Regions from separate parts of the Pseudomonas sp. S2_E02 genome, predicted to be linked through region 2. Evidence: predicted binding sites of a transcription regulator. Region 2 holds the regulator's gene; the other holds the start of a gene.
The links. Region 2 encodes FliA, which starts transcription of late flagellar genes. Its sites were predicted from a motif close to CTAAAGTTTNNNNNNNNNNNGCCGNTAA; they were not measured.
Positions count from the first base shown of each region.

Region 1: motA (flagellar motor stator protein MotA) is a predicted target of FliA. The motif match lies at 2,057-2,084, and genes of this name have one in related genera.

Region 1 covers NZ_CP162761.1:5,114,358-5,118,569, reverse strand. Annotated here, with positions in the region: gene motB (flagellar motor protein MotB) at 57-1,133, opposite strand; gene motA (flagellar motor stator protein MotA) at 1,137-1,988, opposite strand; gene AB4O01_RS22965 (HDOD domain-containing protein) at 2,155-3,693, shown strand; gene rhdA (thiosulfate sulfurtransferase) at 3,736-4,212, shown strand, end outside.
Region 2 covers NZ_CP162761.1:6,341,448-6,345,659, reverse strand. Annotated here, with positions in the region: gene AB4O01_RS28505 (chemotaxis protein CheA) at 1-268, opposite strand, end outside; gene AB4O01_RS28500 (protein phosphatase CheZ) at 323-1,111, opposite strand; gene AB4O01_RS28495 (chemotaxis response regulator CheY) at 1,130-1,501, opposite strand; gene fliA (RNA polymerase sigma factor FliA) at 1,669-2,409, opposite strand; gene fleN (flagellar synthesis regulator FleN) at 2,406-3,236, opposite strand; gene flhF (flagellar biosynthesis protein FlhF) at 3,353-4,212, opposite strand, start outside.

The DNA of each region.
Region 1 (4,212 bases), 1.2 Mb from region 2:
CTCATTGCGACGCAGGCAGAAACCAAAAAGCCACGGTGACCGTGGCTTTTTGTGAATCACTGCTTGGGCGTGGGAGCCGGTGCAGTGGCTGGCGGAGTAGCGGGAGCAGGCGCCGCACTCCCCGGCTCGGCCGGTTTCGGTGCGGCGTCGTCGAACAGATTCAACCGCTCGCGAAGCTCGTGCGCCGGCACCGGTTGCTGATCCGCCGGCAGCGCGTTCGGATCAACCGGTGTCGCCGGGGCGTTGCCGTTTTGACTCTGATCCGCCGGTTTAGCCGCGTCGGCACCTTGCGCACCTTCGATGGCCGCCTGGGCCTTCTTGGTCAGTACGACAATATCGATGCGGCGGTTGACCGGGTTGAACGGGTTTTCCTTGTCGAACAATGCCGACGAGGCGTAACCCACTACCCGCGCCACTTGCGCATCCGGATAGCTACCGGCAACCAAGGCACGCCGGGCAGCGTTGGCACGGTTGGCCGATAGCTCCCAGTTACCGTAATCACCGGTACCGATATAAGGCTTGGCATCGGTGTGGCCGCTGATACTGATCTTGTTCGGCACCGCTTTGATGGTGTCGGCCATGGCCAGCAGGATGTCTTCGAAGTACGGCTTCAGGCGTGCAGAACCGGAGTCGAACATCGGCCGGTTCTCGGCGTCCATGATCTGGATGCGCAAACCGTTCGGAGTGATCTCGAAGAGGATCTGATCCTTGAACTTCTGCAACTGCGGGTTCTCGTCGACCTTGTTCTGCAGTTCTTGCAGCAGCAGTTCCAGACGCTCCTTCTCGACCTGCTCGGCCATGCCTTCAACCTGTTCAGTATCGACCGTAACCTTGTCAGGCTGCGGCTGCGATTTCACTTCCGGGTTAAGGGTGTTTTCCGGCGCCAGGGTCGGCGTGCCGCCCAGGTCGATGATGTACGGCGTGCCGCTTTCGGAAAAGCCGACCGGGTCTTTGAAGTAACCGGCGATGGCGATCTTCTGCTCGGGCGTGGCGGTGGACAGCAGCCACAACACCAGGAAGAACGCCATCATCGCCGTGGCGAAGTCGGCGAAGGCGATTTTCCACGCCCCGCCGTGATGCCCGCCGGCTATGCGCTTGACGCGCTTGATGATAATCGGCTGATTATTTTCCATGACTTAGCGACCGCGAACCGCTTGTTCCAGCTCGGCGAAGCTTGGACGGTGCGCCGGGTACAAAACCTTGCGACCGAACTCGACCGCCAGCGAAGGCGGCATGCCGGAAGCCGAAGCCACCAGCGAGGCCTTGATGGCTTCGTAGACGTTCAGCTCTTCCTTGGCATCATGAGCCAGGGAATGCGCCAATGGGCCGAAGAAACCGTACGCCGCGAGAATACCGAAGAAGGTACCGACCAGTGCCGCACCAACGTGCAGACCGATGGACTTCTGATCGCCTTCACCCAGGGAGGCCATGGTCACCACGATACCGAGTACCGCCGCGACGATACCGAAACCGGGCATGGCATCGGCGATGCCGTTCACCGCATGAGATGGATGCTCAAGGTCTTCTTTCAGGCTGTACAGTTCCATGTCGAACAAGCCTTCCAGCTCGTGCGGCGCCATGTTGCCGGACGACATGATGCGCAGGTAATCGCAGATGAACGCGGTCATGCGTTCGTCTTTGAGCACTGCCGGGTACTTGGCGAAGATCGGGCTCGCGGCGGCATCTTCGATGTCGCCTTCGATGGCCATCATGCCTTCGCGGCGGCTCTTGTTGAGGATCTCGTAGATCAGCCCGAGCACTTCCAGATAGAACGTGTGGCTGAAGCGCGAACTGAACATGCTCAGGGATTTCTTGAGCACGTGCATCGTCATGTAACCGGGGTTGGCCTGGAGGAATGCACCCAGTGCCGCACCACCGATGATCATCACCTCGAAGGGCTGGATCAGGGCGGCAATCTTGCCGTGGGAGAGCACGTATCCGCCGAGCACGCTCGCGAATACGACGATGATGCCGATAATTTTAGCCATAGGTAGAAAGTACTTATTTAAGTCGGGTTCAAGGTCATATTCGGAAGTTAAAAAATCTCTTCTTCTACTTATCGGCAAAACTGCGCCAGACTATAGCCAGTTCAGGCGAAAAGCCAATTTAGCCCATGCCGGGCGCGTCTACAGTCAGTGAAGATCCCCTCCAGACATGGCTAATGAAACGAACGTCCCACACGCAAAACCGACCACCCTCGACGGCTGGGTAAAGTTGCTCGATGGCGTCCGGCTGCCCGTGCCGCAAGAGGCTCACGACAAAGTCTGTCGGGCGATCCGCGACAATCGCAGCTCGCTGCGCGACATCGCCGACCTGATGCAGGACAGCCCGGCACTGGCCTTGAGCATCATCCGTGAGGCGAATCGTCACACCCACGGCACCATGGCCGCACCGGCGGAAAATCTCGAGGTGGCGATCAACCGTCTCGGCCTGGCGCGGACTGAAGAATTGCTCGCGCGCCTGCCGGCTGAACCGCAGATGCAAATCCCCAAGGCCCTGCGCCAGTTACAGATGATCAGCCAGCACGCGACGCAACAGGCCAACGGTTTTTTCGCCAGTCGCCTGGCGCGGCTGTGGCAGGACATTCATTGGGGCAGCCTGTTGTTTTTGTCGCCGCTGTGGCCATTGGCGCTGACTTATCCGCAATTGCTCGAAGAATGGGAACTGCGGGTTATCCACAAGGGCGAATCGGCGCGCGTGGTCGAAAAGCAATTGTTCGGCGTACGCCTGCTGAAAATCGCCGAGGCGCTGGTGCAAGTCTGGCACCTGCCGATCTGGGTGCAGCAGGGTTATAAGCTGCTGCTGAGTGAACAGCGCGAACTGGTCAAAGTGCTGCGCATCGCCCGCGACAGCGAACATCCGTTGCGCCAGCAAAACCGCCTCGATGACGACCCGACCCTGCGCCGCTGGCTCAACCAGCCGGCCAACACCGTGCTGCTGGCCAACGGCCTGGCACTGTCTGCGCAACAGGCGTGGGACAGTCCGCACAGCGAACGCTGGCAGTACCTGACCAGCCTTTATCTGCAGATTTCCATGGATGAAGTGCAACAACAGTTGCACCAGCAAGCCGCCAACAGCGCGCGCCATCATGCGATGCCCGACCTGTGGCATCCGGCGGTTTCGTTGCTGTGGCCATGGGGCACCCATCGTTTGCCAGCCGGCATGCTGCCCGCAGCTGCGCCAACCTCGGAAGATCTGACGCAATGGCGCCAGCAATGCGCCGAGCTATTGGCCGAGCCAAGCCGCTTCACCAATGCCATGAGCCTGACCGTCGCCGCTCGCGATGCGCTGGTTGCCAGCGGCATGCGCCGGGTGATGATCCTGATGGCCGATCGCACACAGTCCAATCTGCGCGTGAATCAAACCGCCGGGCTACCGAAAGAAGCGGCGGCGCTGAATTTCGTCGTCAGCCAGAGCAAGGTCTTGCAACGGCTGCTCGCGCAACAGGCGCAGGTGCGGATCAATCCCGAGAACAACGCTCAGTTCTCCGCTCTGCTGCCAGCGAGCCTGCGCACCCTGTTTCGTGGCGAGCATCTGTTTCTGCGTTCCCTGGTCAATAACGGCCGGGTGATCATGATTGTCGTCGCCGATCAGGGCGGCGGGCCGTTCGCCGATATCACCGTGCAAGCCTTTGGCAAAACCGCACAGTGCATCGAAAAAGCCCTGCACAGCTTTAGCAGCCGCGGCCGATGAGGCTGCGCTACAATCCTCCCCTTTGTGCTCTGGAGACCTCACATGTCTGACTTCTCTGGCTTGCCGCTCGTCATCGAGGCGAGCGACCTGCTCCCGCGTCTCGATTCCCCTGAACTGATTCTGGTGGACCTGACCAGCCCTGCCCGTTATGCCGAAGGTCACTTTCCCGGCGCACGCTTTGTCGACCCGAAACGCACCCAGCTTGGCCAGCCACCGGCGCCGGGCTTGTTGCCGGCCAAAGGCGACCTGGAAGCGTTGTTCAGTGAACTGGGCCATCGCAAAGATGCGGTCTACGTGGTCTATGACGACGAAGGCGGCGGTTGGGCCGGGCGTTTCATCTGGCTGCTCGACGTGATCGGTCACGACAAATATCACTACGTTGACGGCGGTCTGCCGGCGTGGCTGGCGGCCGGCATGCCGATGTCGATCCAGGTTCCGCCTGCAGTGGGCGGCCCTGTGCCCTTGACCCTGCATGAAGAACCGACCGCGACCCGTGAATACCTGCAAAGCCGCCTCGGT
Region 2 (4,212 bases):
CCATCAGTTCTGCATCAACGCGACGCTCACCCTTGCGCAGGATGTCGAACACGTTTTCGGCGATGTGACAGCACTCCACCAGCTCGTTGAGCTGAAGGAAGCCGGCGCCCCCTTTTACAGTGTGGAAACCGCGAAAAATTGCGTTGAGCAGATCTGCGTCATCCGGACGGCTTTCCAGCTCGACCAGTTGTTCGGACAGTTGCTCAAGAATCTCGCCGGCCTCAACCAGGAAATCCTGAAGGATCTCTTCATCGGCGCCGAAGCTCATTAATGGGGTGCTCCTACAGGTCTAAAAACCCAAAAAACCTAAAATTCCACAACTCTAGAATCCGAGGCTGGATAACAAATCGTCCACATCGTCCTGACCGGACACAACGTCTTCTCGTTTATCGGCATGAATCTGCGGACCTTCACCCTGCGAGAGATGTTTTTGTGGATCTTTTTCTGCAAGCATCGCGGCGCGGTCATGTTCGATGCCCGCAAAGCGGTCGACCTGACTGGCCATGAGCACGAGTTTGAGCAAATTGCTTTCGACTTCGGTGACCAGTTGGGTCACACGCTTGATCACCTGACCGGTCAGGTCCTGGTAATCCTGGGCCAGCAGGATGTCGTTGAGATTGCTCGACACCGCACGGTTGTCCGTGCTGCTGCGTGACAGAAAACCGTCGACCCGGCGCGCCAGCTCGCGGAACTCTTCAGCCCCGACCTCGCGACGCATGAAGCGACCCCAATCGGCGCTCAAGGTCTGCGCTTCATCAGCCAGACTGTTGACCACCGGCGTGGCGCTTTCCACCAGATCCATGGTGCGGTTGGCCGCGGCTTCTGTCAGCTTGACCACATAGCCCAGGCGTTCGGTGGCGTCGGTGATTTGCGACACTTCCTCGGCCTGCGGCATGTTCGGATCGATCTGGAAGTTGACGATCGCACTGTGCAGTTCACGTGTGAGCTTGCCGACTTCCTGGTACAGGCCACGGTCACGGGTCTGATTGAGCTCATGGATCAGTTGCACAGCGTCGCCGAACCTGCCTTTTTCAAGGCTTTCGACCAGTTCGACCGCGTGTTTTTTCAGGGTCGACTCGAAATCGCCCTGTGAAGATTCGTTATGCTCCATAGCTCCCCCGCGCGTTCATCAGCCGATGCGTTCGAAAATCTTCTCGATTTTGTCTTTCAACGCCTGAGCCGTGAAAGGTTTGACTACGTAGCCGTTTACACCAGCCTGAGCGGCTTCAATGATCTGCTCGCGCTTGGCTTCTGCAGTCACCATCAGCACTGGCAAGTGCTTGAGTTTTTCATCGGCACGCACGTGACGCAGCAGGTCGATACCGGTCATGCCCGGCATGTTCCAGTCCGTTACCAGAAAGTCGATGCTTCCGCTGTTGAGCACTGGAATGGCAGTCACGCCATCATCCGCCTCGACAGTGTTGGTGAACCCCAGATCACGCAGCAGGTTCTTGATGATCCGCCGCATCGTTGAGAAGTCATCAACGATGAGGATTTTCATGTTCTTGTCCAATTCGACCTCCAAGCAGTCTTAAACGCGCCCAGCACCTGGACGCGCCATTTCAATCATTCCGGCGTAGCACTCGAAGACTGTCTGGAGCACAACAGAGCAAGACCGGTGCCGTTCATCACCGCACCAGCCTCGTTCGCAGTGTCCCCACACTGCCTTCAGCGCGCTCGCCACTCCCCCAAACGCCCCCGCAAACGGGCCGCGCACTGGCTGTGTAACTGGCTGACCCGCGATTCACTGACGCCAAGGACTTCACCGATCTCCTTGAGGTTCAGCTCTTCGTCGTAGTACAGCGCCAACACCAGTCGCTCACGCTCCGGCAAATTGGCAATCGCGTCCGCCAACGCTGCCTGGAAACGTTCATCTTCCAGATCGCGTGACGGCTCCATATGAGCACTCGCGCCATCCTCGTGCAGCCCTTCGTGTTCGCCGTCCTGCAACAGGTCGTCGAAACTGAACAGGCGACTGCCCAAGGTGTCATTCAAAATCCCGTAGTAATCGTCGAGACTCAATTGGAGTTCGGCCGCAACCTCGTGATCTTTAGCATCACGGCCGGTTTTAGCTTCAATTGAGCGAATCGCGTCGCTGACCATACGGGTATTGCGGTGAACCGAGCGTGGCGCCCAGTCCCCTTTGCGCACTTCGTCGAGCATCGCGCCGCGGATTCGTATGCCCGCGTACGTTTCGAAACTGGCGCCTTTGCTGGCGTCGTATTTGGTCGAGACTTCAAGCAGGCCGATCATCCCGGCCTGGATCAGGTCTTCGACCTGCACACTCGCCGGCAAGCGCGCCAGCAAGTGGTAGGCAATGCGTTTGACCAGTGGCGCGTAACGCTCGATCAACTCGTACTGCGCGTCACGTGCCGACTTCTTGTAGTAGTTCATACCGCTTGCGGTCATAGCACGGGCCCTGCCGTTTGCTGCACGAGGCGCTCGACGAAAAACTCAAGGTGGCCACGCGGGTTGGCGGGCAGCGGCCAGGTGTCGACCTTCTGCGCGATCGCCTTGAACGCCAGCGCGCACTTGGAACGCGGAAAGGCTTCGTACACCGCGCGCTGCTTCTGCACCGCTTTACGCACGCTTTCGTCGTAAGGCACGGCGCCGACGTATTGTAGGGCCACGTCAAGGAAGCGATCCGTGACCTTGGTCAACTTGGCGAACAGGTTGCGCCCTTCCTGCGGGCTCTGCGCCATGTTGGCGAGGACGCGGAAGCGGTTCATGCCGTAATCGCGGTTGAGCAGTTTGATCAGCGCGTAGGCGTCAGTGATCGAGGTCGGCTCATCGCAGACCACCAGCAACACTTCTTGCGCGGCGCGAACAAAACTGACTACCGAGTCACCAATACCCGCAGCGGTATCGATCACCAGTACATCGAGATTGTCACCGATGTCGCTGAACGCCTGAATCAGGCCGGCATGTTGCGCCGGGCTCAGGTGCACCATGCTCTGGGTGCCGGACGCCGCCGGCACGATGCGAATGCCACCAGGGCCTTGCAACAGCACGTCGCGCAGCTCGCACCGGCCTTCGATGACGTCGGCCAGCGTGCGTTTAGGGGTCAGCCCCAACAATACGTCAACGTTCGCCAGACCCAGGTCGGCGTCCAGCAGCATGACCCGACGGCCAAGCTCTGCCAGCGCCAGCGACAAGTTCACTGACACGTTAGTCTTGCCGACGCCACCTTTGCCGCCGGTCACCGCGATCACCTGTACGGGATGCATGCTGCCCATGTTATTTCTTTACCTTGTCTTGCATAGACGGAGGCCACATTACTGGCTGCGCGTTCACAACCGGAACAATGCATGGCAGACCATCGATGTAGGTACAAAAACTGTTCATGAATACCTCAGCCTACCTGCTTGGTCGGGCTGTGATAGATATCAGCGAACATGTCAGCCATGGCTTCTTCGCTGGGTTCTTCCTGCATTTGCACGCTGACGGCGCGGCTGACCAGTTGATGACGGCGCGGCAGATGCAAATCATCCGGAATCCGTGGGCCATCGGTCAGGTACGCGACCGGCAATTCATGACTGATCGCCAGGCTCAACACTTCGCCAAGGCTGGCCGTTTCATCCAGTTTAGTCAGGATGCAGCCGGCAAGCCCGCAACGCTTGTAACTGTGATAAGCGGCGGTTAGAACCTGTTTCTGGCTGGTGGTTGCCAAGACCAGATAATTTTTTGAACGAATGCCACGCCCGGCCAGACTTTCCAGCTGCATGCGCAGGGCCGGATCGCTGGCTTGCAGGCCGGCAGTATCGATCAATACCACGCGTTTGCGCAGCAGTGGATCCAGCGCTTGCACCAGCGATTGGCCCGGATCGACATGGGTCACTGGCACATTGAGAATGCGGCCCAGCGTCTTCAGTTGTTCCTGAGCGCCGATACGGAAACTGTCCATGCTCACCAGCGCGACATTCTGCGCGCCGTATTTCAGCACATAACGCGCGGCCAGCTTGGCGAGTGTAGTGGTCTTGCCCATGCCGGCAGGACCGACCATGGCAATGATACCGCCCTCTTCCAGTGGCTCGACTTCCGGTACGGCAATCATCCGGGCCAGATGCGCGAGCAGCATGCGCCAAGCCTGACGCGGTTCTTCGATATCAGTGATCATCGCCAGCAGATCGCGCGACAACGGGCCGGACAGGCCGATACGTTGCAGACGGCGATACAGGTTGGCTTGCGCCGGACGGCTGCCTTGCAGCTGAT